One region of the Streptomyces sp. NPDC048254 genome, then DNA from elsewhere that is predicted to be linked to it. Evidence: riboswitches for the same ligand, from Rfam matches in the RefSeq annotation. Region 1 holds a riboswitch; the other holds the start of a gene.
What was found. Region 1 has a riboswitch for glycine ahead of gcvT (glycine cleavage system aminomethyltransferase GcvT). Riboswitches for the same ligand answer to the same signal wherever they lie in the genome.

Region 1 (9,248 bases):
CGATGTCCTGGGGCGTCGTCGCCATGCTGACGAGCCTGATCCAAGGCGAGAGCAGCCTTGTCGCGATCCGGATCGCCCTGGGTGCCGTTGAGGCGGGACTTCTTCCCGGGATGTTCATGTACCTGACGATCTGGTTCCCGCCGCGCATGCGGGGACGGATCACCGCGGTGGTCTGCCTGCCGTTCTACGCGATTCTCGGCACTCCGTTGTCCGCGATCATCATGCAGTACGCCAACGGCCTGATGGGCTTGGCCGGATGGCGGTGGATGTTCCTTCTTGAGGGAGCACCAACGATCATCATCGGGCTGGTGCTGCTCCGATTCCTGACCGATTCGCCCGCGACTGCCGCCTGGTTGTCGGAGGAGGAGCGGGCAGCCCTGGTGCGGGTCACCTCGACGGGGGAGGCCGTAGAGAAGCCGAAGATACGCGCAAGGGACATCTTCGACCGCCTTCGCGACCTCCGCCTGGTCACCCTCTCGCTGGGCGTCAGCCTCCTGTGGGTCGGCTTCGCCGCCATCACCTCGTTCCTGCCGCTGATCATCGCCGGCTTCGCCGAGCACGCGCACACAAAACTGAGCGTGGTCCAGACAGGACTTCTGTCCGGCCTGGTCTACATCCCCGCAACACTCGTCGCCATGGCGTGGGTCTCCAGCTCCGACCGGCGCAACGAACGGGTGTGGCACGTGGCCTGGGGAGCACTGCTGGCCGCCGCCGGCACCGTGCTGGCCGTCAACGCGCCCAATCTCTGGCTGACACTGCTCGGTACGCTCCTGCTCACGTCCGGCATTTACGCCGCCCTCTTCCTCGTCTGGCAGATCCCGATCGGGCACCTGAGCGGCCCCGTCGCCATGTCGGTCGGCATCGCCATGACCACGATGCTCGGCAACATCGGCAGCTTCATGGCGCCCTACATCGTGGGATGGCTGCGCGACGCAACCGGAAACTTCGACAGCGGCCTTTACTTCATCGCGGCCTCGCTCGTCGCCTGCGCGGTCGTCACCGTGGCCGGCAACCGGATACGGGCGAAATCACCCCACACGCTTACCACCACCCACCACGACGACGACGTCGAAGAGATCATGGCCCGCTGACCAGGGCCAGCTGACCAAGGACGGGCACATTGCTGCATATCGACCATATCTCTCTAGGGTCCCGCAACATCTATGGAGGCACTGAACGGCTCTGCGAGGAGACGGGGTTCGGGCAGTATGAAGGGGGCTGGTTCCCCCACCTCGGCATCGCCAACCGCATCGTGCCGGTGGGTCCGGACCAGTACATCGAGGTCGAAAGCGTCATTGACGCCTACTCCCCGCAGACCAACCCGAACGCCCGCTGGTTCTACGACCAGATCGAAGGGGGCGACGTCTTCATCGGCTGGTGCCTGCGCGTCGACTCGCGCGACGAACTGGAGGAGATGGCGAAGCACTTCGGCACCGACATCATCGACAAACCGTTGCGCAAGCGGACGGACGGCGTGCAGCGCAACGCGATCCGCGTTCCGGAGACGATTCCCTGCTGGCAGCGGGGCCTGCCCAACGTCTTCCTGATCGAAGGCCTGTCCGAGCACCCGGCGGCGCAGCCGCGCTCGGGGCAGACGACCACCCCCCAGGGAATCACCTGGATGGAGGTCGGTGGCACCGAGAAGGACATGCGCTCATGGCTGGGCGACGGGGCAGCCGACCTGCCCCTGAGGTACAACGGCGAACGCCCCGGTCTGTACGCCGTGGCCGTCGCCACCGAACAGGGCGAAGTGGTCATCCGCCGCACGGCTGTCACTCAGCCCGAGTAGCCCGTCGAGGCTGCGGCCGCCGTTGACACGCGGCCGCAGCCCGCCCCGCTCAGGTGCCGTCGGGCCGGGGGCGCCCGGCGACGGCCGCGAGCACGGAGTCGAGCAGGCCAGGGAAGAGGGCGTCCAGGTCGTCACGGCGCAGGCCGTTCATCTTGGCCGTGCCCCGATAGCACTGGGTGATCACGCCGGCCTCCCGCAGCACCCGGAAGTGATGGGTCGATGTCGACTTGCTGACCGCCAGCTCGATGTCCCCGCAGGCCATCTCGCCCGGCGAGCCGGCCAGCGCCTGGACCACCCGCAGCCTCATGGGATCGGCCAGCGCGTGCAGCACCGCCTCAAGACGGACCTCGTCCCGGCGCGGGTGGTTCAGAACCCGGCTCGGGGTGGGCGTGGTGCTCGCGGGTGACGGCATGGCTCCATAGTACGAGACGTTTCGTAGTTGGATGCATGTCGTAGTACGGTGAATCTCGTAAGAGGCGCCGGAAGATTCTGGCGTGCCCCACCCGGAGGAGAATGTCTGTGACCACGCTGTTCCAGCCGTACACCCTGCGATCGCTGACCATCCCCAACCGGGTATGGATGGCGCCCATGTGCCAGTACTCCGCCGCGGCCACCGGGCCGGACACCGGCGCGCCCAACGACTGGCACTTCACTCACCTCGCGGCGCGCGCGGCCGGTGGCACCGGGCTGATCCTCACCGAGGCCACCGCGGTCAGCCCCGAAGGCCGGATCAGCCCCTACGACCTCGGGATCTGGAATGAACAGCAGGTCACCGCGTTCCGGCGCATCACCGCGTTCCTGAAGGAGCAGCAGACGGTACCGGGCATCCAGCTCGCGCACGCCGGTCGTAAGGCGTCGACCGAGCGCACCTGGGTCGGCGGCGGGCCGATCGCCGCGGACGACGAGTTCGGCTGGACCCCGTCGGCGCCCAGCCCGCTCCCCTTCAACGAGGACCACACCGTCCCCGACCAGCTGACTCACGCCGAGATCGCCGAGACTGTCCAGCAGTTCGCCGACGCCGCCCGCCGTGCACTCGACGCCGGCTTCCAGGTCGCCGAGATACATGGCGCCCACGGCTACCTGATCAACCAGTTCCTTTCCCCCTACAGCAACCACCGCACCGACGAGTACGGTGGCTCCTTCGAGAACCGCACCCGCTTCGCCCTCGAAGTCGTCGACGCGGTACGGGCGGTGTGGCCGGAGGAACTCCCGCTGTTCTTCCGTATCTCCGCCACCGACTGGCTCAGCGAGAACCCCGAGGACGACCGCCAGGGCTGGACATCCGACGACACCGTCCGCTTCGCACCCCAGCTCCAGGCCCACGGCATCGACCTGCTCGACGTCTCCACCGGCGGTAACGCCCCCGGAGCCCGTATCCCCGTTGGCCCGGACTACCAGGTCCCCTTCGCCGACCGGGTCAAGGCCGAAACCCAGCTGCCCACCGCAGCCGTCGGCCTGATCACCGACCCTGAGCAGGCCGAGAAGATCCTCGCCAACGACAAGGCAGACGCCGTCCTCCTCGGCCGCGAACTCCTGCGCAACCCTTCCTGGGCCCGCCACGCCGCCCGTCAACTCGGTGGCGACATCCAGGTACCGCGGCAATACCACCGCTCCGTCTGAACCGGCGCCGCTCTCGGGGGAAGCCGGATCGCCGTAGTGCGGTGTCCTGGGATGTACGAGGGCCAGTCGTCGACGGCGTAGCCGTAGGCTTGCCGTCCTCGGCCGCGGCGGGGATCGTCCTTGGCGTAGGGGTTGGTGAGCTCGGCCTGGTAGAAGTCGCCCCTCCGGCAGGCAACCCCCAAGAGCGAAGCGCGGCTGGGACATCCCAGGGACTTTTCAGGGACTTTCACGTCTGTCCCAGGGAGATTTCAGGGACTTTCCGCCGCGTAAGCAGGGAAGGCCCTGACAGCGCTGAAAGATACGAACGCGCTGGTCAGGGCCCACTTCCTCAGCACTCGATGATGTTCACCGCCAGCCCGCCCCGGGCCGTCTCCTTGTACTTGACGCTCATGTCGGCGCCCGTGTCCTTCATGGTCTTGATGACCTTGTCCAGGGACACCTTGTGGGAGCCGTCGCCGCGCATGGCCATGCGGGCCGCGGTGACCGCCTTGACCGCGGCCATGCCGTTGCGCTCGATGCAGGGGATCTGGACCAGGCCGCCGACCGGGTCGCAGGTGAGGCCGAGGTTGTGCTCCATGCCGATCTCGGCCGCGTTCTCGACCTGTTCCGGGGAGCCGCCCAACACCTCGGCCAGCGCGCCCGCCGCCATCGAGCAGGCGGAGCCGACCTCGCCCTGGCAGCCGACCTCGGCGCCGGAGATGGAGGCGTTCTCCTTGAAGAGCATGCCGATCGCGCCGGCGGCGAGCAGGAAGCGGACCACGCCGTCCTCGTCGGCGCCCGGCACGAAGTTGATGTAGTAGTGCAGAACGGCCGGGATGATGCCCGCCGCGCCGTTCGTGGGCGCGGTCACGACCCGCCCGCCCGCCGCGTTCTCCTCGTTCACGGCCATCGCGTAGAGCGTGATCCACTCCATCGCGTGCGCCAACGGGTCGCCCTCGGCGCGCAGTTGGCGCGCGGTGATGGCGGCACGGCGGCGGACCCGCAGGCCGCCCGGCAGGATCCCCTCCCGCGACATCCCGCGCGCGACGCACGTCTGCATCACCCGCCAGATGTCCAGCAGACCCTCGCGGATCTCCTCCTCGGTGCGCCAGGCCCGCTCGTTCTCCAGCATCAGCGCGGAGATCGACAGACCCGTCTCCTTCGCCAGGCGCAGCAGCTCGTCGCCCGTGCGGAACGGGTACTTCAGGACCGTGTCGTCCAGCTTGATGCGGTCCGCGCCGACCGCCTCCTCGTCGACGACGAACCCGCCGCCGACCGAGTAGTACGTCTTGGACAGCAGCTCCGCCCCGGACGCGTCGTACGCCCAGAGGGTCATGCCGTTCGCGTGGTACGGGAGTGTCTTGCGGCGGTGCAGCTTCAGGTCCGCGTCGTAGGTGAACGCGATCTCGTGCTCGCCGAGGAGCGACAGGCGCTTCGTGGCCTTGATCGTCTCGACCCGGTCATCCGCGGTCTCCACGTCGACCGTGCGCGGCGAGGCGCCCTCCAGGCCGAGCAGCACCGCCTTCGGGGTGCCGTGGCCGTGGCCGGTCGCACCGAGCGACCCGTACAGCTCGGCACGTATCGACGTGACGGAGTCCAGCAGCCCTTCGTTGCGCAGGCGCCGTGCGAACATGCGGGCCGCGCGCATCGGGCCGACGGTGTGGGAGCTCGACGGGCCGATGCCGATCGAGAACAGGTCGAAGACCGAGATGGCCACGGGAACTCCTCCGAAAAGGGCGGGGGCACACGCCATCGGGTGCCCCCGCCGGGGAACTACTTGTTCAGACCGGGGTACAGCGGGTGCTTGCCGGTCAGGGCCTGGACCCGGGCCTTCAGGGCCGCCGCGTCGTAGGACGGCTTCAGCGTCTCGGCGATCACGTCCGCGACCTCGGTGAAGTCCTCGGCCGTGAAGCCGCGCGTGGCCAGCGCCGGGGTGCCGATCCGCAGACCCGAGGTGACCATCGGCGGGCGCGGGTCGTTCGGGACGGCGTTGCGGTTGACCGTGATGCCGACCTCGTGGAGGCGGTCCTCGGCCTGCTGCCCGTCCAGCTCGGACTCGCGCAGGTCCACGAGGATCAGGTGGACGTCCGTACCACCGGACAGGACGTTCACACCGGTCTCGCGGGCGTCGGCGGCGGTGAGCCGCTCCGCCAGGATGCGCGCACCCTCCACCGTACGACGCTGGCGCTCCTTGAAGTCCTCCGAGGCGGCGACCTTGAAGGAGACCGCCTTCGCCGCGATCACGTGCTCCAGGGGACCGCCCTGGAACCCCGGGAAGACGGAGGAGTTCAGCTTCTTCGCGAAGGCCTGGCGGGCCAGGATGATGCCGCCGCGGGGACCGCCGAGCGTCTTGTGGGTGGTGGAGGTGACCACGTCGGCGTACGGCACCGGGTTCGCGTGCAGACCGGCGGCCACCAGGCCGGCGAAGTGGGCCATGTCGACCCACAGGTACGCCTCGACCTCGTCGGCGATCCGCCGGAACTCGGCGAAGTCCAGCTCGCGCGGGTAGGCCGACCAGCCGGCGATGATCACCTTCGGCCGGTGCTCCTTGGCGAGCCGCTCCACCTCGGCCATGTCGACCAGGCCGGAGTCGTCCACGTGGTAGGCGACCACGTCGAACTGCTTGCCGGAGAAGTTCAGGCGCATGCCGTGGGTCAGGTGGCCGCCGTGGGCGAGGTCCAGACCCAGGATGGTGTCGCCGGGCTGGGCCAGCGCGAACAGGGCCGCCTGGTTGGCGGAGGCACCGGAGTGCGGCTGCACGTTGGCGTACTCGGCGCCGAACAGCTCCTTCACCCGGTCGATGGCGATCTGCTCGGTGACGTCGACGTGCTCGCAGCCGCCGTAGTAGCGGCGGCCCGGGTAGCCCTCGGCGTACTTGTTGGTGAGGACCGAGCCCTGCGCCTCCATGACCGCGACCGGAGCGAAGTTCTCCGAGGCGATCATCTCCAGGGTGGACTGCTGGCGCTCCAGCTCGGCGTCGACCGCGGCCGCGACCTCCGGGTCGAGCTCGTGCAGGGGCGTGTTCAGAACGGACATCTGTTTCTACGACTCCTCAGCCGGTGTCTGGGCGGCCCTCAGCCGGCGGTGAAGGCGGTGTACTCGTCGGCGGAGAGCAGCTCGGCCGGCTCGTCCGTGACGCGCACCTTGAACAGCCAGCCGCCCTCGAAGGGGGCCGAGTTCACCAGGGACGGGTCGTCCACGACGTCCTCGTTGATCCCGGTGATCTCACCGGTGACCGGCGAGTACAGGTCGGAGACCGACTTGGTCGACTCCAGCTCGCCGCAGGACTCGCCCGCGGTCACGGTGTCGCCGACGGCCGGGAGCTGGACGAAGACGACGTCACCGAGCGCGTTGGCCGCGTGCTCCGTGATGCCGACCGTCGCCACGCCGTCCGCGGCGGCCGACAGCCACTCGTGCTCCTTGCTGTAACGCAGCTGCTGGGGGTTGCTCATGGCCTGAATTCTCCTGTACGCGGGGGAGTGCTGGTGGAAGAGGACTGCTGGAAACGTGCGTGAGCAGCGGAAATGTGCGCAGGGTCACGCGCTGCCGCGCTCAGTGTCTCCCTGTGGATCTGCTTCTGGCGCCGCGGGTCTACTTCTGGCGCTTGTAGAACGGCAGTGCCACGACCTCGTACGGTTCGTGGCTGCCCCGGATGTCCACGCCCACGCCCGCCGTGCCCGGCGCCGCGTGCGCCGCGTCGACGTACGCCATGGCGATCGGCCTGCCCAGCGTGGGGGAGGGGGCACCGGAGGTGACCTCGCCGATCACCTCGCCGCCGGCCACCACCGGGTACCCGGCGCGCGGCACCCGGCGGCCCTCGGCGACCAGCCCGACCAGCACCCGCGGCGGCTTCGCCGCGGCACGGTCGGCGGCCTCCTGAAGCGCCTCGCGCCCCACGAAGTCGCCGTCCTTCTCGAACTTCACCACCCGGCCGAGCCCGGCGTCGAAGGGGGTCAGCGAAGTGGTCAGTTCATGCCCGTAGAGCGGCATGCCCGCCTCCAGGCGCAGGGTGTCCCGGCAGGACAGCCCGCAGGGCACCAGGCCCACCGGGGAACCCGCCTCGGTGAGCGCCTGCCACAGCTGCACCGCGTGCTCGGGCCGCACGAACAGCTCGAAGCCGTCCTCGCCGGTGTAGCCGGTGCGCGCGATCAGCGCCGGGACCCCGGCGACGGTGCCGGGCAGCCCGGCGTAGTACTTCAGGCCGTCCAGGTCGGCGTCGGTCAGCGACTTCAGGATCCCGGGCGACTCCGGCCCCTGGACGGCGATCAGCGCGTACGCGTCCCGGTCGTCCCGCACCTCGGCGTCGAACCCGGCGGCGCGCTCCGTCAGCGCGTCGAGGACCACCTGCGCGTTGGAGGCGTTGGCCACCACCAGGTACTCGGTCTCGGCCAGCCGGTAGACGATCAGGTCGTCGAGGATGCCGCCGTCGGCCCGGCAGATCATGGTGTAGCGGGCGCGCCCGACGCCGACGGAGGCGATGTTGCCGACCAGGGCGTGGTTCAGCAGGGCGGCGGCCTGGGGGCCGGTCACGGCGATCTCGCCCATGTGGGAGAGGTCGAAGAGCCCGGCCCTGGTCCGCACGGCGACATGCTCGTCGCGCTCGGATCCGTAGCGCAGGGGCATGTCCCAGCCGGCGAAGTCGGTCATGGTGGCGCCGAGCGAGCGATGCAGGGCATCGAGCGCGGTACGGCGGAGTGCGGCGGAATCGGAACTGCTCATCGGTCGGTCGTCTCCCAAAGATCCCAGGGCATGACAGGCGAGGTCTGTCCTCCCCATCTGTCATCGGAACCTGAGAGGTTCGCCCTGACCACACCAGTGGTCCTGGCTTGCACCTTGGGTGGGGCCGCTGACACAGCGGCCCGCTTTTCAGATGTGCCTCGCCCGCGCGGTAACGGGGCCTGAGAGATTCAAGGGAGGGACTTGCTCCTTCGGCGCCCCAGCGAAGATTGGCTGGGGACTCTCCCGCGCGGATTCAAACGGCCGGTATGCAGTTGGCGGGCACATCATTGCATGCCGGGCGGAGCTTTGTAACAGGCCTGTGGCCGTAAGCGGACGGAACCGCGAGACACCGTGCATTACCTTCTCTTTACAGTAAGCGGGGAGAACCTTTCCTGAACCCCCAGGGAGGACGATCACGGTGACAAGGACCACGGCATACGCGACGACGACGGGCATCGCCCTGCCCGAGCAGTCGACGGCCCCGGCCCGCGAGCGGTGCGGGGGGCGGCCGGCGCCGGTCGTCCGCGATCTGCGCGACCGGGCAGGGCGCAGCCCGCACGGCCTGCTCTTCGGCCCCCGTGACCTGGTCGTGGTCACCGGGCTGCCCGGCAGCGGCAAGTCCACCCTGATGCACCGCACCGTCCAGGGCACCCGGATCGACTCCCAGGACACCCGCGACCGCTGGGACGCCCGCCTGGCCCGCTTCCTGCCGTACGCCCTCTACCGCCCGCTGGTCCGCCTCGCGCACTACGCCGGACTGCGCCGCGCGCTGCGCACCGGCGAGGGTGTGGTGGTGCACGACTGCGGTACCCAGGCCTGGGTGCGCGACTGGCTGGCCCGCGAGGCCCGCCGCCGCGGCGGCACCCTGCACCTGCTGCTCCTCGATGTCACGCCCGGCACGGCACTGGACGGCCAGCGCGAACGCGGCCGGGGCGTCTCCCGGTACGCGTTCCTGCGCCACCGCCACGCCGCCGCCCGCCTGGTGCGCGCGGTGGAGCAGGGCGGGCTGCCCGAGGGTGTGGGCTCGGCGGTGCTCCTCGACCGGGACGCGGCGGACGTGCTGTGCCGGATCGCCTTCCGGAAGGCGGAGAAGCCCGCCGGGTGAGGCCTTACGGAAAGCGGTGCGTCTGACGGGGTGAGG
Region 2 (9,248 bases), on a different contig from region 1:
GCCCGGATCCCGCGGGCGCATGTCCTCAAGCGGGACCTGGCGACCCCGTGGGCTGTCAAGGGCCTGGTCATGCGGCGTGTCGTCGAGGCGGCCGGTGATCGCTTCGTGGACACGACCGACGGGGTGCGGGTCGTCGAGACGGACGGACGCTGGGTGATGGTGCTGCCCGACCCGGCCGAGGCGGTCACCCATCTGTGGGCCGAGGGGCCCGACGACGCCTCCGCGCAGGCGCTGTTGGACGAATGGTCGGCGATCGTGGACAGCGCCGGAAGGTAGATCCGCCGCACGCGCGCGTGCCGGACAAGTGTCCCCGCGGGGGCCTGTCCGGCACGCCGGTGGGGCCGTTCGGAGGTACCGGTCGCAACGTGCGACGATGTGCGGCATGCCGCAGCAACCCCCCGTTCGGAGCAGCGCCACCCGGCCGCAGCGCCCGGACGCCTCCATGTCGTTGATCACCAACGTCATGGACCACAGCCTCGACGACGGGTACGCCGAGGCGGCGGCCCGTAAGCGGGCGCAGGGAGAGGGCGGCGGCATGCCGAAGACCCTCCGGGCCAGGCTGGGCCTCGCCGGCGGTCTGGTGCTCGCGGCCCTGGTGGTGACCGTGGGAGCGGCGCAGGCACGCGTGACGGCCCCTGTCGTGGCCAAGGAGCGCCAGGAGCTCATCGACCGCATCGACCGTGAGACGGCCGCCGCCGACAAACTGGAGACCAATGTCGACAGGCTGCGGGACGACGTCAGCGACCGCCAGCGTGCGGCGCTGAAGGAGAGCGGCGGCAGCGGTCAGGCGGACCTGGTGGGCATCCTGTCGGGTGCCACAGCGGTGCACGGCCCCGGCGTGAAGCTGGTCGTGAACGACGCCAAGGAGGCCTCCTCGGGCGGCGACGGCAGCGACCCGCGGGAGACCTCGGGGTTCTCCGACACCGGCCGGGTGCGCGACCACGACATGCAGCGCGTCGTGAACGGGCTGTGGGCCTCGGGCGCCGAGGCGATCTCCATCAACGGGCAGCGGCTCACCGCCCTGTCCGCGATCAGGGCCGCGGGAGACGCGATACTGGTCGACAACAGGCCGCTGGTACCGCCGTACACGGTGCTGGCGGTGGGGGACGGGGAGAGGCTCAGCTCCAGGTTCCAGGACAGTCCCGACGGGCTGTATCTGCATGCGCTGGAGGAGAACTTCGACATCCGGGCGACGATCTCCACGGAGAGTGACGTCCGGCTGCCCGCCGCACCCAGCGTGATCGTACGTACGGCCCAGCCGTACACCGAGAATACGGAGAAGGGCACATCGTGATCGCCGTACTTGGCCTCGTCGTGGGCGTCGTGGCCGGACTGTTGGTCCGTCCTGAGGTTCCGGCGGTCGTCGAGCCGTATCTGCCGATCGCCGTGGTCGCGGCGCTCGACGCCGTCTTCGGCGGGCTGCGGGCCATGCTCGACGGGATCTTCGACGACAAGGTCTTCGTGGTGTCGTTCCTGTCCAACGTGGTGGTGGCCGCGCTGATCGTGTTCCTGGGCGACAAGTTGGGTGTGGGCTCGCAGCTGTCCACGGGTGTCGTCGTGGTCCTCGGTATCCGTATCTTCTCCAACGCCGCGGCGATCCGACGGCATGTCTTCCGGGCGTGAGTGGCATGAGCGAGCACGAGAAGCGGCCGGAGCACGGGCTGCGCAGAGAACTGCCGGACGAGGTGCCCGCCGCGGCACCGGAGACCGGATCCCCGGCCGAGTCGAAGCCGGAGGCCGGGCTGACCGGCCGCCGGCGGCTGGCCCAGGGGCTGTGGCCGCCGCGGGTCAGCCGGGCCCAACTGATCGTCGCCGTGCTGCTGTTCGGGCTCGGATTCGGGCTCGCCGTGCAGGTGGCGTCGAACAGCGACAGTGACAGCGCGTTGCGCGGGGCCCGCCAGGAGGATCTTGTTCGGATCCTCGATGAACTGGACGACCGTACTCAGCGTCTTGAGGACGAGAAGACAGGACTTGAAAAGCAGCGCCAGGAGTTGCAGAGCAGCTCCGACCAGGCGGCGGAGGCACGCAGGCAGACGGCCGAGAAGGAGAGGCAACTCGGCATTCTGGCGGGCACCGTGGCGGCGCAGGGTCCTGGCATCACGATGACGGTCGACGACCCGAAGGGGACGGTACAGGCGGACATGCTGCTCGACGCGATCCAGGAGTTGCGTGCGGCCGGCGCGGAGGCGATCCAGGTCAACGGGGTGCGAGTGATCTCCGGCACCTACCTCACCGACTCCGGGAAGAGTGTGAGCGTCGACGGGAACAAGATCACCCAGCCCTACGTTTTCAAGGTGATCGGCAAGCCGCAGGATCTCGAACCGGCTCTCAACATCCCCGGAGGCGTGGTGCAGACCCTGGAGAAGGAGCAGGCGACTGTGACCGTCGAGCGGTCGACCAAGATCGTGGTGGATGCCTTGCGACCGGCGAAGCAGCCTGACTACGCTCGGTCGTCCTCACAGTGAACCGGCGGTGCATGCTGGACGTCCGGCGGGGGCATGAGGATGCGGGGGGTCGGCGCACCGGGGAGCCGGTGCGTGGTGGAAACTGTCTGGTGGATACGGACGTTGTGTGGTTGTCCGGGTCGGCCGGTTTATTCAGTCAGGGTTCGTCCTGCCCCACGGGCGGGTCTGTTTCGGTCAAGGGGAATCGCCCGTGAAGTTGTTTTCGAAGTTGTTCGGCAAGAGCACGCGAGAGGGTAGCGACAACGCGACCGCTCGCCATCGCGCACAGCCCGACGCGGACGGTCAGCGCCCGCTGTTCCGGGATCAGGTGGCTGGTCCGGGGGGTGACATTTCGGGAGGTCAGGGCGCGCGGTCAGTTGACCCGTCGCAGTCCGGCGGCATAGGTTTCGGGCAACCGTCAACCTCAGGTGCGGGTGGAGGGTTTACCTCCGACCCGTACGCGTCCAACGCCCCGGCGGGGCAGCCGCGGCAGGAGGATCCGTCCATGTCGGCCCTGGTTTGTACGAGGTGCGGTAACCGCAACGCGGAGAACGCCCGCTTCTGTTCCAACTGTGGTGCCCCGTTGCGCGCGGGCGCCGTGCCCGAGCGGGCGTCGGAGACGACGTCCACGATCTCGATCTCCGGCCTGGAGGCCTACGACGCCGAGGTCACCGGCCAGACCCAGGCGCCGGCGCTCTCGCCCGAGGCGCAGGCGGCCGTCGACGCGCTGCCGCTGGGCTCCGCGCTGCTGGTCGTGCGCCGTGGCCCGAACTCGGGCAGCCGCTTCCTGCTGGACAGCGACCTGACCACGGCCGGCCGTCACCCGCAGAGCGACATCTTCCTGGACGACGTGACGGTCTCGCGCCGCCATGTGGAGTTCCGCCGCCAGCCGGACGGCTCGTTCACGGTGGCCGACGTGGGCAGCCTCAACGGCACGTACGTCAACCGGGAGCGCATCGACCAGGTCGCTCTGTCGAACGGTGACGAGGTCCAGATCGGCAAGTACCGGCTGGTCTTCTACGCGAGCCGGCAGGGCATCTGACCCTCCGGACCTCGTCCGGGGATCCCAGGGAAGAAGGCCCATGCTGCACACACCGAGCGGCGGTACCGGTCACGGCACCGCCGCCACGGAATCCGGGCTGATGAGCATCGGCACGGTGCTGAACGTGCTGCGCGACGAGTTCCCCGAAGTCACCATCTCCAAGATCCGGTTCCTGGAGTCGGAGGGGCTGATCGAGCCCCGCCGGACCCCGTCCGGGTACCGCAAGTTCAGCGCCGGGGACGTGGAGCGGCTCGGGCACGTCCTGAGGATGCAGCGGGACCACTATCTGCCGCTGAAGGTCATCCGGGAGTACCTGGACGCCATGGAGCGCGGTGAGGCCGTCCAGCTGCCCGTGCTGGGACGGCAGCGGGACGGCGAGGCGGTCCCGATGGTCGCCGAGGCGCCCACGGTGGCGCGGATCGGCCGGGACGAACTGCTCGCGGCCGCCGAGATCGACGAGAACTGCCTGGCGGAGTGGGAGTCGTACGGGCTGCTCGCTCCCCTGGAGGACGGCGTGTACGACGCCGAGGCGGTCACCGTGGCCGCGCTCGTGACCGAGCTGGGCCGGTTCGGGATCGAGCCGCGCCATCTGCGGGTGATGAAGGCTGCCGCCGACCGTGAGGCAGGTCTGGTGGACCAGGTGGTGGCCCCGCTCAAGCGGCACCGCAATCCGCAGACCAGGGCCCATGCCGAGGCCCGTACGAAGGAGCTGGCGGCGCTCACGGTGAGGTTGCACGCCGCACTGGTGCAGACCGCGCTCGGGGTGCGGCTGCCGTGACCATCGTGACAGGACCCGGGCGGAGGCCGGATCGGGCGCGCGTTCCGGGCCCGACTACCCAAACGTCCCGGGCACGGCCTAGGGTTGCTGTGTGAACGAGCTCGATGTCGTAGGTGTCCGGGTGGAAATGCCCTCCAACCAACCGATCGTGCTCCTGCGCGAAGTGGGAGGCGACCGTTACCTCCCCATCTGGATCGGGCCGGGGGAGGCGACGGCGATCGCGTTCGCCCAGCAGGGCATGGCCCCTGCGCGGCCGCTGACCCACGACCTGTTCAAGGACGTGCTGGAGGCCGTCGGCCAGGAGCTCACCGAAGTACGCATCACGGACCTGCGTGAGGGCGTTTTCTACGCGGAGCTGGTCTTCGCCAGCGGCGTCGAGGTGAGCGCCCGTCCGTCCGACGCCATAGCGCTGGCGCTGCGCACCGGAACGCCGATCTACGGGAGCGACACGGTGCTGGACGACGCGGGCATCGCGATCCCGGACGAGCAGGAGGACGAGGTGGAGAAGTTCCGCGAGTTCCTCGACCAGATCTCGCCCGAGGACTTCGGCACCAGCAGCCAGTGAGGGACCGGAACGGCCCGTCACCCACCCATCAGAGGCCGGTGACGGGCCGGTTCACGGCTGGTCGGGCTCGAAACTCATGGGCAATTGCCAGCGGCCATTGAGAGCGTCCTACGGCTTCCCGCCAGAGCATTCGGCTAGCCTTTCCCCGCGGTGGGACACGGGAAACCACTCCTAGGGTGATTATCACTCGGCGTGCCGAGTGTGGCGATCGTTGACGCACCCCTGGTGACTGCCTACCGTCGAGAAGGCAGGTCAAGGACGGAGGTCGGCGTGAGAAGCAGCGGCGACGGTACGGCTGGGGGTGCCCCGGGACGCGGTCTCGGGGAGAGCGGTGCGTACCGGCCTCACGGCAGCACTGCCGGTCACGCTCCGCAGCGGCCGGCGGCAGTGCCGAGCGGCGGAGGGGCGGCGTCCATGACGACCGAGGAGATCGGCTACCGGGGGCCCACGGCCTGTGCGGCGGCCGGCATCACCTACCGGCAACTCGACTACTGGGCCCGCACCGGCCTGGTCGAGCCCAGCGTGCGGGCCGCCTACGGGTCGGGCACCCAGCGTCTGTACAGCTTCCGGGACGTCGTCGTCCTGAAGATCGTCAAGCGGTTCCTGGACACCGGGGTGTCCCTGCAGAACATCCGCACCGCCGTCCAGCACCTGAGGGAGCGCGGTTTCCGCGACCTCGAGCGCATGACCCTCATGAGCGACGGCGCCACGGTCTACGAGTGCACCTCGCCCGACGAGGTCCACGCCCTGCTCCAGGGCGGCCAGGGCATCTTCGGGATCGCGGTCGGCGTGGTCTGGCGGGACGTGGAAAGCGCGCTCTCCCAGCTGCACGGCGAGCGGGTCGACACCGGCGAGACCCTGATCGGGCCCAACCCGGCCGACGAGCTGGCCCGGCGCCGCAACCGGGCGGTCTGACGCCCGGCCCGACCCCTCCTGCATCTCCTGAGCGGAATCTCCTGCCCTTTGTGATGCCCCGGCACGGTTCTGTGCCGGGGCATTGTCAGTGGCGTGGTGCAGCATCGGAGATGTGAGAAACGCGCCCACGATCCTGCATCTCGACATGGATGCCTTCTACGCCTCGGTGGAGCAGGCATCCAAGCCGAGTCTGCGCGGGAAGGCCGTGGTCGTGGGCGGGCTCGGACCGCGCGGTGTGGTGGCCACCGCGTCGTACGAGGCCCGGGTGTTCGGGGTGCACTCCGCGATGCCGATGGCACAGGCGCGCAGGCTGGCGCCGAACGCCGCGTATCTGGTGCCGCGCTTCGGGCTGTACCGGTCGATCAGCGAGCAGGTGATGGCGCTGCTGCACGAGCTGTCGCCGCTGGTGGAGCCGCTGAGCCTGGACGAGGCGTTCGTGGACCTGGAGGCGGGTGAGGTGGCCTGGGACGCGGGGGCGGCGCGCTTGGCGGGGGAGAAGCTGCGCGCGGACATACGGGCCGCCACGGGGCTCGCCGGGTCGGTCGGGCTCGCCGCCTCCAAGATGCTCGCGAAGATCGCCTCCGAGCAGGCCAAGCCGGACGGGCTGGTGCTGATCGAGCCGGGCACGGAGCGGGCGATGCTCGGGCCGATGCCGGTGCGGACCCTGCCGGGCGTGGGGCCGGCGACGGGGGACCATCTGCGGCGGGCCGGGATCACCACGGTCGACGAGATCGCCGAGGCGGGGGAGGACGAGCTGGTACGGCTGCTGGGCAAGGCCCACGGGCACGCGCTGCACGCGATGGCGCTGGCGCACGACGAACGGCCCGTGGTCGCCGAGCGGGAGACCAAGTCGGTCTCCGTCGAGGACACCTATGACGTGGACATCCATGACCGGATGCGGGTGGGGATGGAGGTGCAGCGGCTGGCCGACCGGTGTGTGCGCAGGCTTCGGGCGGCCGGGCTGTCCGGGCGGACCATCGTGCTGAAGGTCCGGCGGTACGACTTCTCGACGCTCACCCGGTCGGAGACGCTCAGAGGGCCGACCGACGACCCGGCGGTGGTGCGGGAGGCGGCCGCGCGGTTGCTGGACTCGGTGGACACGACGGGCGGCGTCCGGTTGCTGGGCGTGGGCGTGTCGGGGCTCGCCGACTACACCCAGGAGGATCTGTTCGCGCAGGCGGCGGGGGAGGCGGCGGAGATCCTGGCGGAGGAGGACGCGGCCGAGCCGGTCGCCGAGCGGGAGGTGGTGGTCGCTGAGCGGAGATGGCCCGCGGGGCATGACGTCCGGCATGCCGAGTACGGACACGGATGGGTGCAGGGGAGTGGGCTGGGGAGGGTGACGGTGCGGTTCGAGACGCCGGGGGCGGTGGAGCCGGGGCGGGTGCGGACGTTTCGGGTGGATGATCCTGAGCTGGCGCCGGTGGATCCGTTGCCGCTGGTACCGGGGTGACGACCGACGGTGCGTGCGGGCCGGTGGGGGCTGATCGCGCAGTCCCCCGCGCCCCTTACGGGGCGCTGAGGCCGCCGTTCTTCCCCAGCAGCGGCACCCGCCAACGCCGGTAAGCGACCCCGACCCACGATCAGGCCCCCGCGTCCTCCGTTCCCGCCAGTTTGCCGAAGTCGTGGTCCGGGTGGTCGGGGGGTGGGGCGGTCGTGTCCAGGCCGTAGTGGTGGTAGAGCTGGAGTTCCTGCTCGGGGGACAGGTGGCGGCCCACTCCGAAATCGGGGGCGTCCTTGATCAGGGCGCGCTCGAAGGGGACCTGCAGCGTGCCCTCGATCAGCTCGCTGGGCTCCAGGGGCACGAAGGCATCCCGGGAGAACAGGCCGGTGCGTATGGCCGCCCACTCCGGCACGCCGGTCGCGTCGTCGAGGTAGACCTCGTCGATCGTGCCGATCTTCGTGCCGTTGCGGTCGAACGCCTTGCGGCCGATCAGGTTGCGCGGATCGATGTCGGTCTGCACGGGCCCTCCACTTGGTCGCAACTCATCCGTAAGCACTACAAAAGAGCACATTGAACGAGGCGGCCACTCGAAGACCCGTGCGTTGCCCTCGCTGGTAGGCTGGCAAGCGGCTGCTGACCCCGTGCGGGAGAGTCCTCCGGACAGACCGGAGGCGCCGAAGGAGCAAATCCTCCCCGGAATCTCTCAGGCTCACGTACCGCACGGACGAGGTCACTCTGGAAAGCAGGGTGGGCGTCGACGACGTCCGCTCTCACCGACGGTGAAAGCCGGATCCCCTGGGCGTCCGGCGAAGCTCTCAGGTTGAGATGACAGAGGGGGAGGCCGTCGGGGTGCCCGTGCCGGGGTACCCCTCGAAGGTCGCGTCAGACCAGGAGGCCTCCGCAATGACCGCCCAGCGTGTTCCGCTCTCCGAGCTCGAACAGGGAATCCCCTTCGAGCAGCGCCATATCGGGCCCGACCACGAGGCCCGGGCCAAGATGCTCGCCCAGGTCGGGTACGGCTCGCTCGACGAGCTGACCGCGGCCGCCGTGCCGGACGTCATCAAGAACGCCGACACCCTGGAGCTGCCGGGCGCGCGCACCGAGGCCGAGGTGCTGGCCGAGCTGCGGTCGCTGGCCGACCGGAACCAGGTGCTCGACTCGATGATCGGGCTGGGCTACTACGGCACCTTCACGCCGCCCGTCATCCTGCGCAACGTGATGGAGAACCCCGCCTGGTACACGGCCTACACGCCGTACCAGCCGGAGATCTCCCAGGGGCGGCTGGAAGCCCTGCTGAACTTCCAGACCATGGTCGCCGACCTCACCGGGCTGCCCACCTCCGGTGCCTCGCTGCTCGACGAGGGCACGGCCGCCGCCGAGGCCATGGCCCTGTCGCTGCGCATGGGCAAGAACAAGAAGGGCGTCTTCGTCATCGACGCGGACGTCCTGCCGCAGACCGTCGCCGTGATCCGGACCCGGGCCGAACCGACCGGGGTCGAGGTCGTCGTCGCGGACCTGAGCGACGGGATTCCGGCGGACCTCGCCGCCCGTGAGATCAACGGCGTGCTCGTCCAGTACCCCGGCGCATCCGGTGCCGTAAGCGACATCAGGCCGCTCGTCGAGCAGGCGCACGAGCTGGGCGCGCTGGTCACCGTCGCCGCCGATCTGCTCGCGCTGACCCTGTTGACCTCGCCGGGCGAGCTGGGCGCCGACATCGCCGTCGGGACGACCCAGCGGTTCGGTGTGCCGATGGGCTTCGGCGGGCCGCACGCGGGCTACATGGCGGTGCGGGAGAAGTTCGCGCGCAGCCTGCCCGGCCGGCTCGTGGGCGTGTCCGTGGACGCCGACGGGCACAAGGCCTACCGGCTCGCGCTGCAGACCCGTGAACAGCACATCCGCCGTGAGAAGGCCACCAGCAACATCTGCACCGCGCAGGTGCTGCTCGCCGTGATGGCCGGCATGTACGCCGTCTACCACGGGCCCGAGGGGCTGCGGGCCATCGCCCTGCGGACCCACCGCTACGCCACGATCCTGGCCGCCGGGCTCAGGGCCGGCGGGGTCGA

Region 2: it holds a riboswitch for glycine, as region 1 does, so the genes downstream of both, gcvP (aminomethyl-transferring glycine dehydrogenase) here and gcvT (glycine cleavage system aminomethyltransferase GcvT) in region 1, are expected to answer to the same signal.

The regions. Positions count from the first base shown of each region.
Region 1 is NZ_JBICZJ010000006.1:323,268-332,515, reverse strand. Features, by position in the region: gene ACGFZQ_RS19565 (MFS transporter) at 1-1,091, shown strand, start outside; gene ACGFZQ_RS19560 (VOC family protein) at 1,121-1,789, shown strand; gene ACGFZQ_RS19555 (ArsR/SmtB family transcription factor) at 1,839-2,201, opposite strand; gene ACGFZQ_RS19550 (NADH:flavin oxidoreductase/NADH oxidase) at 2,309-3,409, shown strand; gene ACGFZQ_RS19545 (L-serine ammonia-lyase) at 3,738-5,105, opposite strand; gene glyA (serine hydroxymethyltransferase) at 5,162-6,424, opposite strand; gene gcvH (glycine cleavage system protein GcvH) at 6,463-6,840, opposite strand; gene gcvT (glycine cleavage system aminomethyltransferase GcvT) at 6,980-8,107, opposite strand; glycine riboswitch at 8,265-8,363, opposite strand; gene ACGFZQ_RS19525 (AAA family ATPase) at 8,520-9,212, shown strand.
Region 2 is NZ_JBICZJ010000028.1:119,813-129,060, reverse strand. Features, by position in the region: gene ACGFZQ_RS47585 (sugar phosphate nucleotidyltransferase) at 1-276, shown strand, start outside; gene ACGFZQ_RS47580 (DUF881 domain-containing protein) at 383-1,294, shown strand; gene ACGFZQ_RS47575 (small basic family protein) at 1,291-1,623, shown strand; gene ACGFZQ_RS47570 (DUF881 domain-containing protein) at 1,629-2,465, shown strand; gene ACGFZQ_RS47565 (FHA domain-containing protein) at 2,656-3,486, shown strand; gene ACGFZQ_RS47560 (MerR family transcriptional regulator) at 3,527-4,264, shown strand; gene ACGFZQ_RS47555 (bifunctional nuclease family protein) at 4,356-4,829, shown strand; gene ACGFZQ_RS47550 (MerR family transcriptional regulator) at 5,100-5,744, shown strand; gene ACGFZQ_RS47545 (DNA polymerase IV) at 5,857-7,194, shown strand; gene ACGFZQ_RS47540 (PRC-barrel domain-containing protein) at 7,325-7,705, opposite strand; glycine riboswitch at 7,820-7,914, shown strand; gene gcvP (aminomethyl-transferring glycine dehydrogenase) at 8,089-9,248, shown strand, end outside.